3 regions of the Bradyrhizobium amphicarpaeae genome follow, and region 2 is predicted to be linked to each of the others. Evidence: predicted binding sites of a transcription regulator. Region 2 holds the regulator's gene; each other region holds the start of a gene.
What was found. The regulator PhoB, encoded in region 2, activates phosphate uptake and scavenging genes when phosphate is short. The targets are predictions, from matches to a motif close to TGTCATNNANCTGTCAT.
Positions count from the first base shown of each region.

Region 1: CIT40_RS15040 (RNA degradosome polyphosphate kinase) is a predicted target of PhoB. The motif match lies at 2,480-2,496, and genes of this name have one in related genera.
Region 3: CIT40_RS23210 (UDP-2,3-diacylglucosamine diphosphatase) is a predicted target of PhoB. The motif match lies at 1,342-1,358, and genes of this name have one in related genera.

Region 1 is NZ_CP029426.2:3,272,379-3,279,812, reverse strand. Features, by position in the region: gene purM (phosphoribosylformylglycinamidine cyclo-ligase) at 1-940, opposite strand, end outside; gene CIT40_RS15050 (CDP-alcohol phosphatidyltransferase family protein) at 1,096-1,638, shown strand; gene CIT40_RS15045 (P-loop NTPase family protein) at 1,744-2,421, shown strand; gene CIT40_RS15040 (RNA degradosome polyphosphate kinase) at 2,570-4,762, shown strand; gene ppx (exopolyphosphatase) at 4,778-6,280, shown strand; gene CIT40_RS15030 (TerC family protein) at 6,285-7,145, opposite strand; gene ndk (nucleoside-diphosphate kinase) at 7,187-7,434, opposite strand, start outside.
Region 2 is NZ_CP029426.2:6,732,734-6,740,167, forward strand. Features, by position in the region: gene argF (ornithine carbamoyltransferase) at 5-940, opposite strand; gene CIT40_RS31630 (aspartate aminotransferase family protein) at 940-2,148, opposite strand; gene CIT40_RS31635 (GcrA family cell cycle regulator) at 2,603-3,115, shown strand; gene phoB (phosphate regulon transcriptional regulator PhoB) at 3,335-4,042, opposite strand; gene phoU (phosphate signaling complex protein PhoU) at 4,066-4,782, opposite strand; gene pstB (phosphate ABC transporter ATP-binding protein PstB) at 4,794-5,615, opposite strand; gene pstA (phosphate ABC transporter permease PstA) at 5,612-6,463, opposite strand; gene pstC (phosphate ABC transporter permease subunit PstC) at 6,468-7,434, opposite strand, start outside.
Region 3 is NZ_CP029426.2:4,922,212-4,929,645, reverse strand. Features, by position in the region: gene CIT40_RS23220 (Lrp/AsnC ligand binding domain-containing protein) at 1-81, opposite strand, end outside; gene thiD (bifunctional hydroxymethylpyrimidine kinase/phosphomethylpyrimidine kinase) at 213-1,013, shown strand; gene CIT40_RS23210 (UDP-2,3-diacylglucosamine diphosphatase) at 1,383-2,195, shown strand; gene CIT40_RS23205 (glycosyltransferase family 4 protein) at 2,209-3,252, shown strand; gene CIT40_RS23200 (threonine/serine dehydratase family protein) at 3,316-4,299, shown strand; gene CIT40_RS23195 (caspase family protein) at 4,733-6,526, opposite strand; gene CIT40_RS23190 (antibiotic biosynthesis monooxygenase family protein) at 6,673-6,990, opposite strand; gene CIT40_RS23185 (hypothetical protein) at 7,137-7,434, shown strand, end outside.

The DNA.
Region 1 (7,434 bases), 3.5 Mb from region 2:
CGACGATCGCGATCATGCCGATACCGCAGTTGAAGGTGCGCAGCAGTTCGAGTTCGGCGATGCCGCCCTGCGCGGCCAGCCATTTGAACACCGGCAGCACCGGCAGGCGTGCCAGATCGATGCCGACGCCGAGCTCCTTCGGCAGCACCCGCGGAATGTTGTCGGTGAAGCCGCCGCCGGTGATGTGGGCGAGGCCCTTCACCGCGCCGGTCTCGCGGATCGCGCGCAGGCAGGATTTGACGTAGAGCCTGGTCGGCGTCAGCAGCGCGCCGCCCAGCGTCATCACAGGCGCGAACGGCGCCTGGGCTTCGAAGCCGAGGCCCGATTGCTCGACGATCTTGCGCACCAGCGAGAAGCCATTGGAATGCACGCCCGACGAGGCGAGGCCGATCACGGCGTCGCCCGCGGCGATGTCCTTGCGCGGCAGCAGCGTGCCCCGCTCCGCGGCACCGACCGCAAAGCCGCCGAGGTCGTAGTCGCCGTCCTTGTACAGGCCGGGCATCTCCGCGGTCTCGCCGCCGATCAGGGCGCAGCCGGATTCACGGCAGCCCTCCGCGACGCCCGCAACGATCGATGCGGTGGCGTCGGGATCGAGCTTGCCGCAGGCGAAATAGTCGAGGAAGAACAGCGGCTCGGCGCCCTGCACCACGAGATCGTTGACGCTCATGGCGACGAGGTCGATGCCGATCCCGCCGTGCAGTCCGGTCTCGATGGCGATCTTGACCTTGGTGCCGACGCCGTCGGTCGCGGCCACCAGGACCGGGTCCTTGAAGCCCGCCGCCTTGAGGTCGAACAAGCCGCCGAAGCCGCCGATCTCGGCGTCGGCGCCGGGCCGTGCGGTGGCGCGCACCATCGGCTTGATCAAATCGACCAAGCGGTTGCCCGCGTCGATATCGACGCCTGAATCGGCGTAAGTGAGGCCGTTTTTGCGGTCGGTCATGCCCGATTTCCAGTGGGTTTGCGGCTGGTTACGTCGAATTCCGGGGACGCGCAATGGCAAGCGTGGCGCTCCTCCCTATACTATGTAGATATCAACCGGTTCAGCCTCCCGAGGGGCGGGATTCGAGGTCAGACCGGGTGCCGGGAAGCGCTTTCGTGAGTATTCCGAATATCATCACCCTGGGCCGCATCATGCTGGTCCCGATCATCGTCTGGGCCATCGTGTCGAGCCAAATGGAGGTGGCGTTCGCCGTCTTTTTGATCGCCGGTATCAGCGATGCCGTGGACGGCTTCCTGGCCAAGCGCTTCAACATGACGAGCGAGCTCGGCGCCCTGCTCGATCCGCTCGCGGACAAGGCCCTGCTGGTCTCGATCTACATGGCGCTCGGGATCTGGGGCGCGATTCCGCGCTGGATCGTGATCCTTGTGGTCTCGCGCGACATCATGATCGTCGCCGCCGTGATCGTATCCTGGCTGTTCGACCGGCCGGTCGAGATGAAGCCGTCGAAAGTGTCCAAGCTGAACACCGTGGCCCAGGTGGCGTTCGCGGCCCTCGTGCTGGCGGCGCTTGCCTTCGGCTTCAAGCCGACCCCCTATGATATCATCCTGATGAGCCTGGTCACGGTCTTCACGCTCTCCTCCGTGTCGCTCTATCTGGTCGAGTGGCTGCGGCACATGAGTACGATCGAGGCCAAATGAGAGGCGATGCGGCCCCGCAAAAGGCCAAGTCCTGCTGACAAGTCCCGCTCGATACGTTCGATCTCTTCACATCGCGCCGGCCCGCCGGCATGGAGCAAAGCAAGCGTGCCAGGCCGCGTTCATCCCCGACAATTGGCGTTTTCGCTTCCGCACGCGGAAAGCCTCAGCCGGGACAATTTCCTCGAAGGCCCCGCCAACGCGGCCGGTCTCGGCCTGATCGACAGCTGGCCGGAATGGCCGAACCGGATCATGTGGCTGGCCGGCCCGGAAGGAAGCGGCAAGAGCCATCTCGCCGCGATCTGGGCCGAGGAGGCCGGCGCCCGCTCCACCATGGCCGGGGCGCTGACCGCGGCAGGCGTTCCGGGCGCGCTCGCCACCGGCGCGCTGGTGGTCGAGGATCTCAAGGCCAGGGAATTTGACGAACGCGCCCTCTTCCATCTGATGAACCTCGCCCGCGAGGATGGCGCTTATGTCCTGCTGACCGGACGCGAGGTGCCGGCCGCGCTCGAGATCGAGCTTCGCGACCTGCGCTCGCGTCTGCGCGCCGTCCCCGTCGTCGCGCTGCTGCCGCCCGACGACCAGCTGTTCCGCGGCCTGATCGTCAAATTCTGCGCCGACCGCCAGCTCGCCGTGGACGAGAGCGTGGTCAGCTACCTCGCCACGCGCCTGGAGCGGTCCTCGGCCGCCGCCCGCCAGGCCGTGGAATTGCTCGACAGCGAGGCCCTGCGGCTCGGCCGCCCCGTCACCCGGGCGCTGGCCGCCGAGCTGTTGCGGGACGCCTGACCTGCACCTGCCAGGCCAAGCGAAGCCCGCTTGACGCGGCGAAGCGGCGGAACATCAATGTCATCGAAACGTCATCGCTCTAACACATGCTCCCGCCGGTTTTGCGCGTAAGTCGCAAATTGGGGCGAACTGGATGGACCGACTTCTGATGGACTCTGCACAAGCTGTTGAAACTAAAGAAAAAGTCCAGGAGCCCGAGAGCCTGCCGGCGATCGCGTCGAGTCCCGAACGATTTATCAACCGCGAGCTCTCCTGGCTGCATTTCAACCGCCGCGTCCTGGAGGAATCGGTCAATCCCAGCCACCCCATGCTGGAGCGGGTGCGATTCCTGTCGATTTCGGCGAATAACCTTGACGAGTTCTTCATGGTCCGCGTTGCCGGCATCAAGGCCCAGGTGCGCGAGGGCATTGCCGAACGTAGCCCCGACGGCCTGACCCCGTCCGAGCAGCTCGCGCTGATCAATCGCACCGTCTCCGAGCTTGCCTCCGACCAGCAGGCGATCTGGCGCGACCTGCGCGGCACGCTGGCCGACGTCGGCATCGTGCTGGTCGACGGCAAGGACGTCACCAAGGCGGAACGGACCTGGATCGAGGACTATTTCCTCAACAACGTGTTCCCGCTGCTGACGCCGCTTGCGATCGACCCCGCCCACCCCTTCCCGTTCATTCCAAGCCTCGGCTTCACCATCGCGCTCCAGCTCACGCGCGCCGCCGACGGCAAGCAGATGAACGCGCTGATCCGCATGCCCGGCAAGATCGACCGCTTCATCCGCCTGCCGACCGAGGGCAAGGTGGTCCGGCTGATCTCGCTGGAACAGGCGACCGCCCTGTTCATCAACCGCCTGTTCCCCGGCTACAATCTGCACGGCCAGGGCGCCTTCCGCGTCATCCGCGATTCCGAGCTCGAAATCGAGGAAGAGGCCGAGGATCTCGTCCGCCTGTTCGAGACTGCGCTGAAGCGCCGCCGCCGCGGCTCGGTGATCCGGCTCGAGATCGACGCCAAGATGCCGGAGCAGCTGCGCAGCTTCGTCCAGCACGCGCTGTCGACCGCCGACGACGAGGTGTTCCTGGTCGACGGCGTGCTCGCCATGAACGAGCTCTCGCAACTCACCCGCCTCGACCGGCCCGATCTGGAATTCACCCCTTACGTGCCCCGGCATCCCGAGCGGGTGCGCGAGCAAGGCGGCGACATCTTCGCTGCGATCCGGCAGAAGGACCTCGTCGTCCATCATCCCTACGAATCCTTCGACGTCGTCGTGCAGTTTCTGCAGCAGGCGACGCGCGACCCCGACGTGGTCGCCATCAAGCAGACGCTCTACCGCACCTCGAGCAACTCGCCGATCGTGCGCGCGCTCGTGGAAGCTGCCGAAGCCGGCAAATCCGTCACCGCGCTGATCGAGCTGAAAGCGCGCTTCGACGAGGAAGCCAACATCCGCTGGGCGCGCGACCTCGAACGCGCCGGCGTACAGGTCGTCTACGGCTTCCTCGAACTGAAAACGCACGCAAAACTCTCGATGGTGGTGCGCCGCGAGGGCGGCAGCCTCACCACCTACGTGCATACCGGCACCGGCAACTATCACCCGGTCACCGCGCGCATCTACACCGACCTCTCCTACTTCACCTCGGATCCAACCATCGGCCGCGATGCCGCGCGGGTGTTCAATTTCATCACCGGCTATGCCGCGCCGAGCGATCTGGAAAAGATGGCGGTGTCGCCGCTGACCCTGCGCAAACGCATCATCGAACACATCCAGGGCGAAACCGCGCACGCCAAGCACGGCCGTCCGGGCGCGGTCTGGATGAAGATGAACGCGCTGGTCGACCCTGATATCATCGATGCGCTGTACGAGGCCTCCCAGGCCGGCGTGCAGGTCGAGCTCGTGGTGCGCGGTATCTGTTGCCTGCGGCCCGGCATTCCTGGCCTGTCCGAGAACATCCGCGTCAAGTCGATCATCGGACGCTTTCTGGAACACGGCCGAATCTACTGCTTTGGCATGGGCCAGGGTCTGCCGAGCGCCAAAGCGGCTGTGTATATCTCGTCAGCCGACATGATGCCGCGCAACCTCGACCGCCGCGTCGAGGTGCTGTGTCCGCTGCAGAATCCCACGGTGCATCAGCAGGTTCTCGAACAGATCATGGTCGCGAACCTGAAGGACAATGAGCAAAGCTGGCAATTGTTGCCGGACGGGTCCTCAACGCGTATGAAGACCGCGAAGGGCGAAGAGCCTTTCAACGTGCACAACTACTTCATGACAAATCCGAGTCTGTCTGGCCGTGGAAAGTCGCTCAAGGAATCCTCGCCGCGTCGTCTCACGCGCCGGAACGAACGCCATCAATCCTGATCGCGGATTTCCGACGTGAAGCGGCCGCGCAAGCGCGGCTCGAGCGTCGCGGTCATCGATATCGGCTCCAATTCGGTCCGTCTCGTCGTCTACGAGGGGCTGACGCGGAGCCTGATTCCGATCTTCAACGAGAAGACACTGTGCGGCCTCGGACGCGAGGTGCAGAGCACGGGCCTGCTCGCGCCCGACGCCGTCGACAAGGCGCTGACCTCGCTGAGGCGCTTCCGCGCATTGTGCCGCGTGATGCAGGTCGGACGCGTGTTCGCGATCGCGACTGCGGCCTGCCGTGACGCCTCCAACGGCCCCGATTTCATCGCCAGGGCCGAGCGCATCTGCGCCGTGAAGATCGAGATCCTGTCGGGCCCGCGCGAGGCGCGGCTGTCGGCGCTCGGCGTGATCTCCGGCATCCATCATCCCGACGGCATCGTCGGCGATCTCGGCGGCGGCTCGCTCGAATTGATCGACGTGCGCAGAAACAGCGTGCGCAGCGGCGTGACGCTGCCGCTCGGCGGGCTGGCGCTGCAGGACCTCGCGCATAAATCGCTCAAGCGCGCCGACCGCATCGTGCGCGAGGAGATCGACGAGGTCGAGCTGCTCACCGCGGGCCGCGGCCGCACCTTCTACGCGGTCGGCGGCACCTGGCGCGCGCTCGCGCGCATTCACATCATCCAGAGCGGCTATCCGCTCCAGGTGATGCACGGCTATTCGATTTCGGCCGCCGAGGCGCTCGACTTCTCGCGTCGTCTGCGTCGTCTTGCGGCCGCGGACATGCTCGCCGACATCGAGAGCGTCGCCGATGCACGCCGCCCGCTCCTCACCTATGCGGCGCTGGTTCTCGAGCACATCATCCGGGTGGCGAAGCCGAAGACGATCGTGTTCTCGACCTTCGGCGTGCGCGAGGGTCTGCTGCACGAGAAGCTGTCGGAGGCGGAACGCACCAAGGACGGCCTGATCTGCGCCGCGGAAGAGCTCAACCGGCTGCTGTCTCGCTCGGCGAAGCACGCCCACGAGCTGATTGCCTGGACCGACCGCCTCGCGCGCGTGGTGAAGCTGCGCGAGACCGAGGAGGACCGCCGCTTGCGCCACGCCGCGTGCCTGCTGTCCGACATCGGCTGGCGCGTGCATCCCGATCACCGCGGCGAGCAGACGCTGAGCCTCGTCGTCAACGGCAATTTCGGCGCGATCACCCACACCGAGCGCGCCTTCGTCGGCCTGTCGGTGTTCTATCGCTATGCGGGCCTGAGCGAGGAAAACCAGCCGCCGCTGACCATGCAGGAGCTGCTGACGCCGTCGCAGCTCGAACGCGCGCGCCTTCTCGGCGCTGCGTTCCGTGTCGCGCATCTGATCTCGGCGGCGCGTCCGGGCGTGCTGCCGGCCACGCATTTCCGAAGCGAGGGCCGCAAGCTGATGCTCATGTTCGAACACCGCCTCGGCGACCTCGTCGCCGACCGCGTCGGCAGCCGCTTCAAGCAGCTCGCCCGCCTGATCAACCGCGCCGGCTCGATCGTGCGGCGCTGAGGAATTACTCAGCCGAAGCCCTGGCGTGCCGCTCGGACAATTCCAGCGCTGCAGCGGTCAGCTTGCGCCGGCGCCAGATGCTGCCGACCACCAGCACGACGACGACGCCGAGCGCCGCGCAGAAATATTCGCCGCCGGCACCGCCATGGCCGAACTGCGGCGGGATGCGCAAGGCGCCGAGCATGCTGTCCAGCGAGGTTCCGAACGGACCTTCGAACAGCGCGTGCATCCTGGGCGCAATGCCGGGATCGGTCGCGATCACCTCGCCGGCGATCCAGCCGAGCAATGCCGCACCGGCCCAGACCAGCACCGGCAGCTTTTCGAGCAGCGCCATGATCAGCGCCGCGCCGGCCACGATCAGCGGCACGCTGATGGCAAGGCCGAGGATCAGGAGCGGTACGCTGCCATTGGCGGCCGCGGCCACCGCAATGACGTTGTCGAGCGACATGACGATGTCGGCGACCACGACGATCTGCACGGCCTGCCACAGATGCGAGGCAGCGTCGACGTCGTCGTCGTCCTCGTGTTCCGGCACCAGCAGCTTGGCTGCTATCACGATCAGCGCGAGACCGCCGATCAGCTTGAGATACGGCAGCTCCATCAGGGTTGCGACGATGCCGGTGAAGATGATCCGCAGCAGCACCGCGGCGCCGGCACCGAAGATCATGCCCCACAGGCGGTGTCGCGGCGACAGGCCGCGGCAGGCGAGCGCGATCACCAGCGCGTTGTCACCGGACAAGAGGATGTTGATCCAGATGATCTTGCCGACCGCAATCCAGAAGGTCGGTTCGGCCATCTCGTTGCGAAACTGGGTGAAGAATGCCCCGATCGTGGCGGGATCGAAGATCTGCCAGAGCCAGTTCACAATAGATCCTTTCGCCCGGTCTCTAGATTACGGCTGGTCGATCAGCCGACGATCTCGTTGCCCGAAAAGAACTGCGCGATCTCGATCGCGGCGGTCTCCGGCGCATCCGAGCCGTGGGCGGAATTCTCGCCGATCGACTTGGCGTAAAGCTTGCGGATGGTGCCGTCGGCGGCCTTGGACGGGTCGGTCGCGCCCATCGCGTCGCGGTATTTGGCGACGGCGTTCTCGCCTTCCAGCACCTGCACGACCACGGGGCCCGAGGTCATGAACTCGACGAGCTCGCCGAAGA
Region 2 (7,434 bases):
AAAGTCACTTCACCGCGTCAAAGCACCAGGCCAGAATGCCCTTCTGCGCGTGCAGGCGGTTTTCGGCCTCGTCGAACACGACCGATTGCGGACCGTCGATCACGTCGTCGGTGACCTCCTCGCCGCGATGGGCGGGCAGGCAATGCATGAACAGCGCGTCGGGCTTGGCCAGCGACATCAGCTTGCCGTTGACCTGATAGGGCTTGAGCACGTTGTGGCGGTGCTCGCCTTCCTTGTCGCCCATCGACACCCAGGTGTCGGTGACGACACAGTCGGCGCCGCGCACGGCGGCTTCCGGATCGGTGCCGAGCATGATCGGGGCCCCGGTCGCCTTGATGAAGTCGCGCATCGCCTTTTTCGGCGCGAGCTCCGGCGGCGTTGCGACATTGAGCTGGAACTTGAAGCGCTCGGCGGCATGCGCCCAGGACGCCAGCACGTTGTTGTCGTCGCCGGTCCAGGCCACGGTCTTGCCCTCGATCGGGCCGCGATGCTCCTCATAGGTCATGAGGTCGGCCATCACCTGGCAGGGATGCGAACGCCGCGTCAGGCCGTTGATGACAGGCACGGTGGCGTTGGCCGCAAGCTCCAGCAGCGCGTCATGATTGAGGATGCGGATCATGATGGCGTCGACATAGCGCGACAGCACGCGCGCAGTGTCGGCGATGGTTTCGCCGCGGCCGAGCTGCATCTCGGCACCGGTGAGCATGATGGGCTCGCCGCCGAGCTGGCGCATGGCGACGTCGAACGACACGCGGGTCCGGGTCGACGGGCGCTCGAAAATCATCGCCAGCGTCTTGCCCTCGAGCGGCCGCACCGGCTGATGTGCCTTCTGCTTCGCCTTCATCGCGGACGAAGCTGCAAGCATGCGCTTGAGCTCCGACAAGGGCAGCTCGTTGATATCCAGGAAGTGCTTCGGAGTTTTATGCGGAGACTTGCTCATCAGCTTGCCGCCCGCTTGGTCTGGCTGGACGAGATCGCGGAACAGGCGCGCTCCAGCCGCCCGACGCTGTCTTCGATCTCGGCTTCGGTCACGATCAGCGGCGGCAGGAAACGCACGACATTGTCGCCGGCCCCGACGGTGAGCAGCTTTTCATGACGCAGCGCCGCGACCAGATCGCCGGAAGGCACCACGGCCTTGATGCCGATCAGCAGGCCCTCGCCGCGCACTTCGCTGACGACGTCGGGATGACGGTCGATCACGGAGGCGAGCTTCTGCTTGAGCAGCAGCGACATTCTCTGCACGTGGTCGAAGAAGCCGGGCTTGAGCATGACGTCGAGCACCGCGTTGGCCGCGGAGATCGCCAGCGGATTGCCGCCGAAGGTCGAGCCGTGCGAGCCGGGCCCCATGCCGGCGGCCGCGTCCGCGGTCGCCAGTATGGCGCCGATCGGGAAGCCGCCGCCAAGCGCCTTGGCCAGCGACATCACGTCAGGCGTGACGCCGGTGCGCCTGTGAGCAAAGAGATCGCCGGTGCGGCCCATTCCGGTCTGCACCTCGTCGAAAGCGAGCAGCAGGCCCTTGTCGTCGCAGAGCTGGCGCAGCGCCTTGAGGAAACCAGGAGGCGCCGAGCGCACACCACCCTCGCCCTGGATCGGCTCGATCAGGATGCCGGCGGTCTGCGGACCGATCGCCTTCTTCACCGCTTCGATGTCGCCATGCGGCACCTGGTCGAAGCCTTCCATCGGCGGACCGAAGCCCTCGAGGTATTTTGCAGAGCCGGTCGCAGCCAGCGTCGCCAGCGTGCGGCCGTGGAAGGCGCCTTCGAAAGTGATGATGCGATAGCGCTCCGGGTGCCCCTTGGAGAAGTGATGATGGCGCACCAGCTTGATCACGCCCTCCAGCGCTTCGGCCCCCGAATTGCAGAAGAACACGAAGTCCGCAAAGCTCTCCTGGCAGAGCCGGTTCGCGAGCTTCTCGCCATCCGGGCTCTGGAACAGGTTCGACATGTGCCAGAGCCTGGTCGCCTGCTCCTGCAGCGCCTTGATCAGATGCGGATGGCAATGGCCGAGCGCATTCACGGCCACACCCGAGGTGAAATCGAGATAGCGATCGCCATTGGTCGCGATCAGCCAGCAGCCTTCGCCGCGCTCGAAGCCGAGGTCGGCTCTGGCGAAAACGGGGAGCAAATGCGGCGCTGCGCTGTTCGTCATGATGTCACTTGGATGTTGAGGACGATGTGACGCGTGCATTGCGCAACGCACCATCCACCGGCCCGGAAAACGAAACGTGCCGCCTTTTAAGGGCGGCACGCGGGACTATCTTATGCCTGGCAAGACGGGTGTCAATGCCGCCCGGAAAGCCTCGGGAAACGTTGAATCCGTAGTCTTGCGGTGCCGATTTTGCGGGTTTTCACCACGGAACATGTGGAAGCGAGTCGGCGGACTCTTGCGCGGGAGTCACGCCATATTGTAGCGTTTGAATTGTCAGATACGACATCTCGTGCAGTGGTTCTGATCTCAAGAGTCCTCATGTACCGGCGTAAACGTTCGGGCGTCAGTCGCGCCCGGCGAGCCTTAAGGGATTCTGGCGGCACGGGTTTTTCGAGGCTTAGCAATCGCCGCATGGGCGCCAGGACGGCAGCCGCGCGACGAGGGAAAGGGTGCAATGACGGTTTTGACCTGGTCCGATGATCGCGTCGAGCAGCTGAAAAAGCTCTGGGAGGCCGGACTTTCGGCCAGCCAGATCGCAGCTGAGCTCGGCAATGTGACCCGCAATGCCGTGATCGGCAAAGTGCACCGGCTCGGTCTGTCCGGCCGCGCCAAGAGCCCGTCCTCGGCAGCGCCCCGGCCGCGCAAGGCGCGCCCCGCCCAGCACATGATGCGGGTGACCCGCCCCGTCGCGCGCGGCAACACCGCGCTGGCCCAGGCCTTCGAGGTCGAGGTGGAGGCCGAGCCGGTCACCTACGACAACGTGGTGCCGATGAGCCAGCGGCTGTCGCTGCTGGAGCTGAACGAGGCGACCTGCCACTGGCCGGTCGGCGATCCCTCCAGCCCGGACTTCTTCTTCTGCGGTGGCAAGGCGCTGTCCGGCCTGCCCTATTGCGCCCAGCATTCGCGCGTGGCGTATCAGCCGGCGGCGGACCGGCGCCGTGCGGCACCGAAGCCGGGACCGCGGTAGGATTATCAGCACGCTTTTTGGTCGTCGCGCGAAGGCGGCTCACCACATCGGATGTCGTCCCTGCCAACGCAGGGACCCATAATCCCGGACGCTGATATTGCGCGGGACGATCACTCCTGAATTTTCGACAAACCACACCCTGTGGCTATGGGTCCCTGCATTCGCAGGGACGACACTGAGGGTGTGGCGGCAGTCCGCCAAACCCAACGCACGCAGCCCCTACGCCTGCTCCGCCTTGGCGAAGCGATCGTCCAGCGCGTAGCCGGCGCCACGGACGGTGCGGATCGGGTCCTGCTCGCGGCCGAGATTGAGCAGCTTGCGCAGGCGGCCGATATGGACGTCGACGGTGCGCTCGTCGATGTAGATGTCGCGGCCCCAGACGCTGTCGAGCAGCTGCTCGCGCGAGAACACGCGGCCGGGATGCTCCAGGAAGAATTCCAGCAGGCGATATTCGGTCGGGCCGAGATCGATCGGCCGGCCCGAGCGCGCCACGCGGCGCTTGTCGCGGTCGAGCTCGATGTCGCCATAGGCCAGCACGGTCGCGAGCCGCTCGGGGCTGGCGCGCCGCAGCAGGCCCTTCACGCGCGCCAACAGCTCCGGCACCGAGAACGGCTTGACGATGTAGTCGTCGGCGCCGGTCGCAAGGCCCCGCACCCGCTCGCTCTCCTCGCCGCGCGCGGTGAGCATGATGATCGGCAGCTGCTTGGTCTCGGGCCGGGTGCGCAGGCGCCGGCACAGCTCGATGCCCGACAGGCCCGGCAGCATCCAGTCGAGCACGATCAAATCGGGGATGTGCTCCTTGAGGCGGGTGTCGGCGTCGTCGCCGCGCATGACCGTCTCGACGTCATAGCCGTCGCCTTCGAGGTTGTAGCGAAGCAGCTCGGTGAGAGCTTCCTCGTCCTCAACCACCATAATGCGTGCGCCCATGGTGTCGTCGCTCCTTAAAGTCTTCAGGTATTCGGGATCGTCGTGGCGAAGGTGGTCATGTCGCCCTTCGGCCGCTTGTCGGTGATCGCCTGGCCCTCGATCATGTAGAACACGGTCTCGGCGATGTTGGTGGCGTGGTCGCCGATCCGCTCGATGTTCTTGGCGCAGAACATGAGGTGGATGCAGAACGAGATGTTGCGCGGATCCTCCATCATGTAGGTGAGGAGCTCGCGGAACAGCGAGGTGCAGATCGCGTCGACCTCCTCGTCGCCCTTCCACACCGCCATCGCCGCCGGCAGATCGTGCGCGGCATAGGCGTCCAGCACCGACTTGACCTGCTGCTGCACGAGGTCGGTCATGTGCTCGAGGCCGCGGAACAGTTTGAGCGGATGGAAGTCGGTCTCGAGCGCGGCCACGCGCTTGCCCATGTTCTTGGCGAGGTCGCCGATCCGCTCGAGGTCGGTCGCGACGCGCATCGCGCCGACGATCTCGCGCAAATCCACCGCCATCGGCTGGCGGCGGGCGATGGTGAGCACGGCGCGTTCCTCGATGCGCTTCTGCAGCGCGTCGAGATCGGCGTCGATGGCGACGACGCGCTGGCCGAGCGCGACGTCGCGGCGGATCAGCGCATCGACCGAATCGACGATCATGCGCTCGGCGATGCCGCCCATCTCGGCGACCAGGCGCGTGAGCTCCTGGAGGTCGGTGTCGAAGGCCTTTGCGGTATGTTCGGTACCCATGTTCCGTCTCCTCAGCCGAACCGGCCGGTGATGTAGTCCTGCGTGCGCCGGTCGGTCGGCGACGTGAATATCTTGCTGGTGTCGTCGAACTCGATCAGCTCGCCGAGATACATGAAGGCGGTCTTGTCGGAGACGCGCGCGGCCTGCTGCATGTTGTGGGTGACGATCGCGATCGTGTAGTTCTCGGACAGTTCCTGGATCAGCTCCTCGACCTTGGCGGTCGAGATCGGGTCGAGCGCCGAGCAGGGTTCGTCGAACAGGATCACCTCGGGGCGCACCGCGACGGTGCGGGCAATGCACAGGCGCTGCTGCTGGCCGCCCGAGAGCGACAGGCCGGAGGCGTTGAGCTTGTCCTTGACCTCGTTCCACAGCGCGCCGCCGCGCAGCGCCTTCTCGACGCGGTCGTCCATCTCGGACTTCGAGATCTTCTCGTAGAGGCGGATGCCGAAAGCGATGTTCTCGTAGATCGTCATCGGGAACGGCGTCGGCTTCTGGAACACCATGCCGACCCGGGCGCGCAGCAGATTGAGGTCGAGCTTGGGGTCGAGGATGTTGGTCTGGTCCAGCATCAGCTGGCCGGTGGCGCGCTGGCCCGGATAGAGGTCGTACATCCGGTTGAAGATGCGCAGCAGGGTGGACTTGCCGCAGCCCGACGGGCCGATGAACGCCGTGACGCGGTTGGCGCCGAGCGTCAGGTTGATGTTCTTCAGCGCGTGGTGCTCGCCGTAATAGAAGTTGAGGTTGCGCACCGTCACCTTGGCGGGCGCCTCGGGCAGCACCGGCGCCTGCGGCAGGCCGCCGGACGCGCTCATCGATACGGAAAGATCACTCATTTTGCGGTCCTCTCGGCGCCAAGGATGCGCGCGCCAATGTTCAGGGCAAGCACGGTCAGGGTGATGAGCAGCGCGCCGCTCCACGCCAACTGCTTCCAGTAGGCGTAGGGGCTCTGCACGAAGTTGTTGATGGTGACAGGCAGGTTGGCCATCGTCTTGTTCAGGCCGAGGCTGAAGAACTGGTTCGACAGCGCGGTGAAGAGCAGCGGCGCGGTCTCGCCCGCGACGCGGGCGGTGGCGAGCAGCACGCCGGTGATGAGGCCGGACCGGGCCGCACGATAGGCGATACGCTTGATCACCAGCGAGCGCGGCAGGCCCAGCGCCGAGGCCGCCTCACGCAGCGGATTCGGCACCAGCAGCAGCATGTCCTCGGTTGTGCGCAGCACGACCGGGATCACGATGACGGCGAGCGCCAGGCTGCCCGCGATCGCGGAGAAGCCACGCATGGGCACCACCACCGCGCCGTAGATGAACAGGCCGATGATGATCGAGGGCGCCGAGAGCAGGATGTCGTTGATGAAGCGGATCACCGAGGTCAGGCGGTCGTTGCGGCCGTATTCGGCGAGGTAGGTGCCGGCGAACAGGCCGAGCGGCGCGCCGATGCCGACGCCGATCACCGTCATGATGATCGAGCCGACGATCGCGTTGCGCAGGCCGCCTTCGGTCGAACCCGGAGGCGGCGTATCCGCGACGAAGAGCTCGAGATTGAGACCGGCAAGGCCGTTGAAGAGCAGCGTGATCAGGATCAGCGCGAGCCAGGTGACGCCGAAGACAGCCGCGGCGAAGCAGAGCCCGCGGATGACAATGTCCGTGCGGCGACGACGCGAATAGATCGGATTGAGGGCCATGACCTTACTTCCCCGCCTTCTTGTCCAGCCGCATCAGCATCAGCCGCGCGGCGGCCAGCACGAAGAACGTCAGCACGAACAGCAAGAGGCCGAGCAGGATCAGGCCGGACTGGTGCAGGCCGTCGCTCTCGGCGAACTCTGATGCGATCGCCGCCGAGATCGTGGTACCCGGCGCGAAGATCGATGAGGAGATGCGGAACGAGTTGCCGATGATGAAGGTCACCGCCATGGTCTCGCCGAGCGCGCGGCCCAACGCCAGCATGATGCCGCCGATGATGCCGACGCGGGTGTAGGGGATCACCACGCTGCGGACGACCTCCCAGGTGGTGCAGCCGACGCCGTAGGCGGCCTCCTTCAGCACCGGCGGCACCGTCTTGAACACGTCGACCGAGATCGAGGTGATGAAGGGCAGCACCATGATGGCGAGGATCAGCGCGGCGTTGAACGTGCTGAGATAGGACGGCGGACCCGCGAAGATCGCGCCCAGCACCGGGACGCCGTCGAAGATCTTGATCATGAAGGGCTGGAAGCTGTTGGCCAGGAACGGGCCCAGCACGAAGAAGCCCCACATGCCGTAGATGATCGAGGGAATGCCGGCGAGCAGCTCGATCGCCATGCCGATCGGGCGGCGCAGCCATTGCGGGCAGAGCTCGGTGAGGAAGATCGCAATGCCGAGACCGACGGGAATGGCGATCAGCATCGCGATGAAGGAGGTGACGAGCGTGCCGTACATCGGCCCGAGCGCGCCGAGCACCGGCGGATCGGCCGACGGCGCCCAGCGCTGCGTCCACAGGAAGGAGAAGCCGAATTCCTTCATCGCCGGGAAAGCGCCGACGATCAGCGAGATGATGATGCCGCCGAGGATCAGCAGCACCGAGATCGCGGACAGCCGCGTGATCCAGTAAAAGGTGACGTCGCCGAGCTTGAACGCGCCCAAGGCCTTGGCGCGATCATACGGTCCGGCGTCGTCG
Region 3 (7,434 bases), 1.8 Mb from region 2:
GATCTCGGCTTCGGCAAGCGCGTTGGCGACAATATAGGACTGGCCGAGCTTGCATTTGATCTGGACGAAAAAAGGAACCATCGCGGGCACTCCGAAAGCGTATTCTTCCGGCTAATAGGCCAAAACCGGCCGGAATTAGCAAGCGAACTTGCTTGTCACAGGGCGAGCGCGGTAGGACGGACCATGGTCCCGAAAACGATGAAAATCTGCCCATGACGACCCCGGTCGCACTCACCATCGCCGGCTCCGATTCGAGCGGCGGCGCCGGCATCCAGGCCGACCTCAAGACCTTTGCCGCGCTCGGCGTCTATGGCGCCTCCGCCATCACGGCGCTGACGGCGCAGAACACGCGCGGCGTCACCGGCATTCAAGCGGTGCCGGCCGAGTTCGTCACCGCGCAGATCGATGCTGTGTTCTCCGATCTCGACGTCGGCGCGGTGAAAATCGGCATGGTCGCCCAGGTCGCCAGCATCGAGGCAATCGCGACCGCGCTGTCGCGCTGGAAACCGAAGCACGTCGTGCTCGATCCCGTGATGGTGGCGACCTCCGGCGACCGCCTGCTGGCATCCGAGGCCGTCGATGCCCTGCGCACGAAGCTGATACCGATGGCCTCAGTGATCACGCCGAACCTGCCGGAGGCCGCGGCGCTGCTCGACGAGGAGATCGCGGTGAGCGAGGCCGGGATCGAAAGCCAGGGGCGGCGCCTGCTGGCGCTGGGCTGCCGCGCGGTCCTGATCAAGGGCGGGCACGGTGAGGGCGCCGAGAGCACCGACTATCTCGTCACGTCCGAAGGCGGAGTCGCGCTCGCGGCACCGCGTGTTGCCACGCGCAACACCCACGGCACCGGTTGCTCGCTGTCCTCGGCGGTCGCGGCGGGACTGGCCAAGGGCGAGGATCTGGAAACCGCCGTGCGCAACGCCAAGGCCTGGATCAGCGCAGCCATTGCCGCCGCCGACCGTTTCAGCGTCGGCCACGGGCATGGGCCCGTGCATCATTTCCATCGGTTCTACTGAGCCAGTCTGCGGAAACGCGGCCATTTACCCGTTCAGCACAAGCGGCGCGGCCCGCTCACCCTCCCCTGGAGGGGGAGGGTCGGCTCACATTGAGCGTAGCGAAATGTGAGACGGGGTGGGGTGACGGTCTCTCCATTGCCAACAGTGCCTGAGAGATCACCCCACCCCGCTCGCGCTGCGCGCGATCGACCCTCCCCCTCCAGGGGAGGGTAGACGTCCTGCGCCCCCCTGCGGCCCCATGTCGCCTGATTGTCGCATGCGACTGATATTCGCGGGGAGGGCGAGGCAAGGTTTGATTCGTATCTGAAGGTGCCTCAAGGGTTCAATCTGTCATCCCCCTGTCACGGGACATTTGTTACAGGCTGGCGCATGGGAAGTTACGATGTGAGTGACGAGAGCCCGGAGCGGCGCTTTCGCACGTTGTTCATCTCCGACGTTCATCTCGGAGCCCGCGGTTCTCAGGCCGATCTTCTGCTCGACTTCCTGCGCTACCATGATGCCGACACGATCTATCTGGTCGGCGACATCGTCGACGGCTGGGCGCTGAAATCGAGCTGGAACTGGCCGCAATCCCACAACGATCTGGTGCAGAAGCTGCTGCGCAAGGCGCGCAAGGGCGCCAAGGTCGTCTACATCCCCGGCAATCACGACGAGTTCCTGCGCAACTATTACGGCACGCATTTCGGCGGCATCGACGTGGTCGAGAACACCGTCCACACCGGCGTGGACGGCAAGCGCTATCTCGTCATCCACGGCGACATCTTCGATCTCGTGGTGCAGAACGCGCGCTGGCTCGCCCATCTCGGCGACAAGGCCTACGACTTCGCGATCCAGATGAATCGCTTCGTCAACTTCTTCCGCCGCCTGTTCAAGGTGCCCTATTGGTCGCTGTCGCAATGGGCCAAGCAGAAGGTCAAGAACGCCGTCAATTACATCGGCGCGTTCGAGCAGGCGCTCGCCGCCGAGGCGCGACGCCACGACGCCGACGGCGTGATCTGCGGCCACATCCATTACGCCGTGATCCGCGACGAGGGCGGCATCCGCTACATGAATTGCGGCGACTGGGTCGAGAGCTGCACGGCGCTGGTCGAGCACGACGACGGCCGTTTCGAGATCATCACCTGGGCGGATCATTTGCAGAAGCCGGCAGCCGTCCCGCAGGTCGCAGCCAGAGCTGCATGACGGAGACCGCCTGATGCGCATCCTGGTCGCGACCGACGCCTGGCACCCGCAAGTGAACGGTGTGGTTCGGACGCTGACCAAGCTTGCCGACGCCGGCAAGAGCCTAGGCGTCGAATTCGAGTTCCTGACGCCGCAATCGTTCCGAACCTTTGCGATGCCGAGCTATCGCGACGTGCGCCTGGCGATGCCCCGCCCGGCGCGAATTGCGAAGCTGATAGCGGAGGCGCAACCGGACAGCATCCACATCGCGACCGAAGGGCCGATCGGATTGATGGTCCGCCGCTATTGCCGCCAGCGCAAGTTGCCGTTCACGACCAGCTTCCACACCCGCTTTCCCGAATATGTCCGCGCCCGCGTGCCGGTGCCGGGCTCGCTGATCTGGCGGGCGCTGCGCCGCTTCCACGCGCCCAGCCGCGCCGTGATGGCGGCAACGCCCGCGCTCGGCCGTGAGCTGACCGAGCGCGGTTTCGACAATGTCGTGCTGTGGCCGCGCGGCGTCGACACCCATCTGTTCCACCCCCGCGCCATCGACCTCTGCCTGCCGGCGCCGGTGTTCCTGTCGGTGGGCCGGGTTGCGGTGGAGAAGAATCTCGAGGCGTTCCTCGATCTCGATCTGCCCGGGACCAAGGTGATCGTCGGCGACGGCCCCGCGCGCGCCTCGCTCGAAGAGGCCTATCCGGACGCGATCTTCCTCGGCGAGAAGCACGGTGAGGAACTGGCGGACATCTATGCGGCGGCCGACGTGTTCGTGTTTCCCAGCAAAACCGACACGTTCGGCCTGGTGCTGCTCGAAGCGCTCGCAAGCGGCCTGCCGGTCGCGGCCTTCCCGGTGAAGGGTCCCCGCGACGTGATCGGCGATGCGCCGGTCGGTGCGCTCGATCACGACCTCCGCAACGCCTGCTTTGCGGCGCTCGACGTCCCCCGGCAGGACTGCGTCGCGTTCGCCTCCAATTACACCTGGGAGGCCTCGGCGAGGGCTTTCGTGGACAGCATTGAAGCCGTCGGCGCGGTGCTTCCGGGCCGGAATGGGGCAGAGCCGGTTAGCTTCGTAGCCTGAAAACCGCGGTCCATCGCGCGGAGGTGTCTTGCCCGAGGCTCATCGGGCGCGATAACATCCGGCATGACCGAACAGCTCCTCCCGATCGGCCCCGCCGACATCGACGCCGCTGCGCGCGTGATCGCGCCCTATGCCATTCGTACCCCGCTGTTGTCGTTTCCCGTCCTCAACGAGCGCGTCGGTGCGAAAGTGTTCCTGAAGCCGGAGATGCTCCAGCGCACCGGCTCGTTCAAGTTCCGCGGCGCCTTCAACAAGGTCGCCTCGATCCCGCAGGACAAGCGCGCCGGCGGCGTCGTCGCGTTCTCCTCCGGCAACCACGCCCAGGGCGTGGCGGCCGCGGCCAAGATCCTCGACATGCAGGCAACCATCGTGATGCCGGCGGATGCGCCGCTATCGAAGCGCGAGCGCACCAAATCCTATGGCGCCGAGGTCGTGCTCTACGACCGTTACAACGACGACCGCGAGGCGATCTCGCGCGGCATCGCGGAGAAGCGTGGCGCAACGCTGGTGCGGCCCTATGACGATCCCTTCGTGATCGCAGGCCAGGGCACCGCCGGCCGCGAGATCGCCGAGGACATGGCGGCGCTCGGCCTCAGCCCCGACATCGTGGTGGCCCCGGCCTCGGGCGGCGGCCTGATTGCGGGCGTCGCGACAGCGGTGAAGGCGCGCTATCCGCTGGCCGAGATCGTGGTGGCCGAGCCCGAGTCGTTCGACGATCACGGCATTTCACTATCCGCCGGCCATCGCGAGCCGCACGGGCCCGCGGGCCGCACCATCTGCGATGCGCTGATGGCCCTGATCCCCGGCGAGATGACCTTTGCGATCAACAGCAAGCTGCTCGCGCGCGGCGTCACGGCCTCGGACAAGGAAGTCGGCGCCGCCGTCGCGTTCGCCTATCGCGAGCTGAAGCTCGTGGTGGAGCCGGGCGGCGCAGTGGGCCTCGCCGCGCTGCTGGCGGGCCGGCTTGATGTCGCCGGCAAGAACGTCGTCATCGTGCTCTCCGGCGGCAATGTCGACGCGGATCTGTTCTCCGAGCTGGTAGCCTGAGCGGTTTCCTCGTGGCGCATCCTTCGAGACGCCCGCTTTGGCGGGCTCCTCAGGATGAGGGCGGAGTGCGCGGCGACAGCTTCAACGGGCACCGATGCCTATTAGCCTCATCCTGAGGAGACCGCGTAGCGGTCGTCTCGAAGGACGAGGCGTGCGCTCCAGCGGCTCCATTGGTGAAGGCGAGCTGATCGTATTATCTATCCTCGACATGAAGAAGGGGCAGAGCGCTTCCGCTCTGCCCCTTCTGTGTCTGCCGATCTTGTAGAACGAACTCTCCGCTTGCTCGGTGCAACCTCTCCCGCTTGCGGGAGAGGTCGGCACGTAGTGCCGGGTGAGGGCTCTTTCCTCTTGGGGATTGTCCCGTTGCGGAGAGACCCTCTCCCCAACCCTCCCCCGCAGGCGGGGGAGGGAGCGCACCGTCTTCTCGGTCTGATCAGCGCATGAAGCCGCGATGGTTGTTACCGCCGCCATTCATGCCCTGCGACTGGTTCATCGACTGGCGGAAGTTGTTGTTGCTGTTGACCATGCGGTTGGTCGCGTTGAACTGCGGGCGGCTGTTGTTCTGGACATTGTTCTGAACCTGCACCTTGTTCACCGGGTTGTTGTTGACCTTCACGCCGTTGTTGACACGGATCGGATTGTTCTGCGTCTGAACATTCACCGGCTTGGTGTCGACCTTCGTGCCGCCCTTGCCGACATTCACCGGCATGCTCACGATCTTGCCCGGCTTGCCGCTGCCAGCGTCCGGCTTGGTGTTGGTCGCGGGCAAAGTCACGATCTTGCCGATGCCGCCATTGTTGGTGGTCGTGTTGGTCGGCGCAGGCAGCGTGACGATCTTGCCCGGGGTCTGCGACGGCGTGCCGTTCTGCTGGTTGTTGTTGCCTGAGGGCAGGTTGACGATCTGGCCGCCATTGCCGGGCTTGCCGATGACGTTGCCGTCGACCGGCTTCTGCACGACCGGCAGATTGCCGCCCATCTGCGAACCACCGTTGCCCTGCTGCAGCGGCATGTACTTCGGCTGGCCGAGATTGCCGATCTTGAAGGTCGGAGCCATGTTCTGCGGGGCCAAGAACTTGGTCGCCTGCATCAGGGGGATCTGCTTCGGCTGCGTCTGCAGCTTCAGCGCGACTTGCGCATAGGGGCTGTTGCCGTAGCTGTCATAGAAGCTCTTGTACGCCACGGGCGAGTTCACGAGCACCGCCTTGTGCCAGGCCTGCGAGAGCAGGATGTTGTTGAGCAGCCAGCGGACGTGGTCGCACAGCGGGTCGTGCGGATACATCTGGATGAACTCCTGATAATATTCCGGCCGGCCCTCGGACACGACGTAGTCATAGGCCTGACGCGTCGAGCGGCTCGGCAGGTTGGCAGCCATCTGCACCACCGGCGTATTCACCGGCGCGCGGTTGGCGGCGACCGCGGTGTCGCCGAAGAAAGTGAAGTCGGACGTCAGCGAGGAGCTTTCCCACGGGATCTGCTGGCCGCTGGTGGACTGGTTCACCTGCAGGCGGATGCGCTTGAACAGCTGCTCGATCGGCACGTTGGGTTCGCGCGCGGCGTTCAGGAAGGCCTGCGTGTAAGGGCTGTGGCCGCCGGTGCCGTCGAGCGCCTCGGCGCCCGGCGCGGTCGAGTAACCGACGATCGAGCCGTTCGGCGCATCGACGATGGCGAGGCCGCGGCCGGCGTCATTGACTTCGGGGAACGGGTTGTTGCGGCAGGCATCGAGGATGACGATGCGCATGCGGCTCGGGATCGTCTCCAGCGTCGACATCACGTCGACCAGGCGAACCGAATTGTTGACGAGCTCGGTCTGGCTCGACACCTTGGCGTCGACGGGAACGAGATAGTTCTCGCCGGCGAGCTGCACGCCGTGACCGGCGTAATAGACCATCGCCACCGTGTTGGGACCGCGCGCGGACACTTTTGCGGAGAAGTCCTGCACCACGCGCAGCATGTCGTTCTGGGTCAGGTCGGTCGCGGCGACCACCTCGAAGCCGGCGGAGTTCAGGAACTTCGCCATCGACTCCGCATCATTGTCGGGATTGGCGAGCTGCGGTGCGTTCTGGTAGTTCGAATTGCCGATCACCAGCGCGACCCGCTGCTCCGGGCCTTGCAACGCGGTAGGGGCCGGCTGGACCGGGGCGACTTGCGCGGAAACAGGGCCGCAGGCGAAGCCGAACAGGCTTCCCACGAGGCCGGCTGTCATCAGCAAAGGCTTTAGGCGGAACATGGCGTGCTCCTCTGGCACTGATCTCGGATACGAGATTGGTTGCCGGGGAGCCTCGCCGCGTTCGAGCTCGACGTCCGTGATCCCTCTCACCCTCGCGCCTTGCGTGATCTGAATCACGCCCGGAACCTGCTATGGTGAGCGCCGCGTCAATCGTGCGCGAACGGGCCGACCTCGCGGATCACCTTGCAGATCTGCAGGAAGCCGCTGTCGTAGAACTCGGCATGACCCCGCCTCATCGTCTCGACGTGCTCCGGATGGGTGCGCCAGGCCTCCAGCGCTGCTTCCGAGGCGAACCGGAAGACCGTGACCTCCTCGCCGTCATCGGCCTTGAAGGATTTGATCGACAGAAAGCCCGGCATGCGGCTGACGAGGTCGTACATGCGCGCGCCCAACCGGTCGTGCTCCTCGACAGAGGCGCCGTCGCGCATCTTCAGATCACCAATGACAATCACTTCGCCGATCATGTTTGAGCCTCGTCGTGGATCGCGCTTGTAAACGTGCGATTCTATTTCGCACGGCCCATGGCCTTTGTTACGGCACGAGTTCGTTTCAACGCGGCTGCACTCGAAATTGAATGGTCATCCTTCGATCGAATGACTATGATCAATCCATGTCCCGCCTCATGTGTCTATTCGTTGCCGTCATCCTGTCGCTGCTGCCGGCCGTCGCATCCGCTGAGCCCGCTCACAAGCGTCCCAAGCCGGTCTGGAAGGGCTACGGCTTCCTGCCGGGCTATCGTCAGCCGCTGAGCAACAGCATTCCGCTCTACAAGCAGAAGGACGCGATGCGGCGTCTCGCGCGCAACGACCGCCGCCATTGGTACATCGATCCGGTTCCGCAATATTACCGCTGGGACGGCGAGTGGCACTATTTCGGCCGCCCCGGCTTCAACGGCGGCCGCTACAACG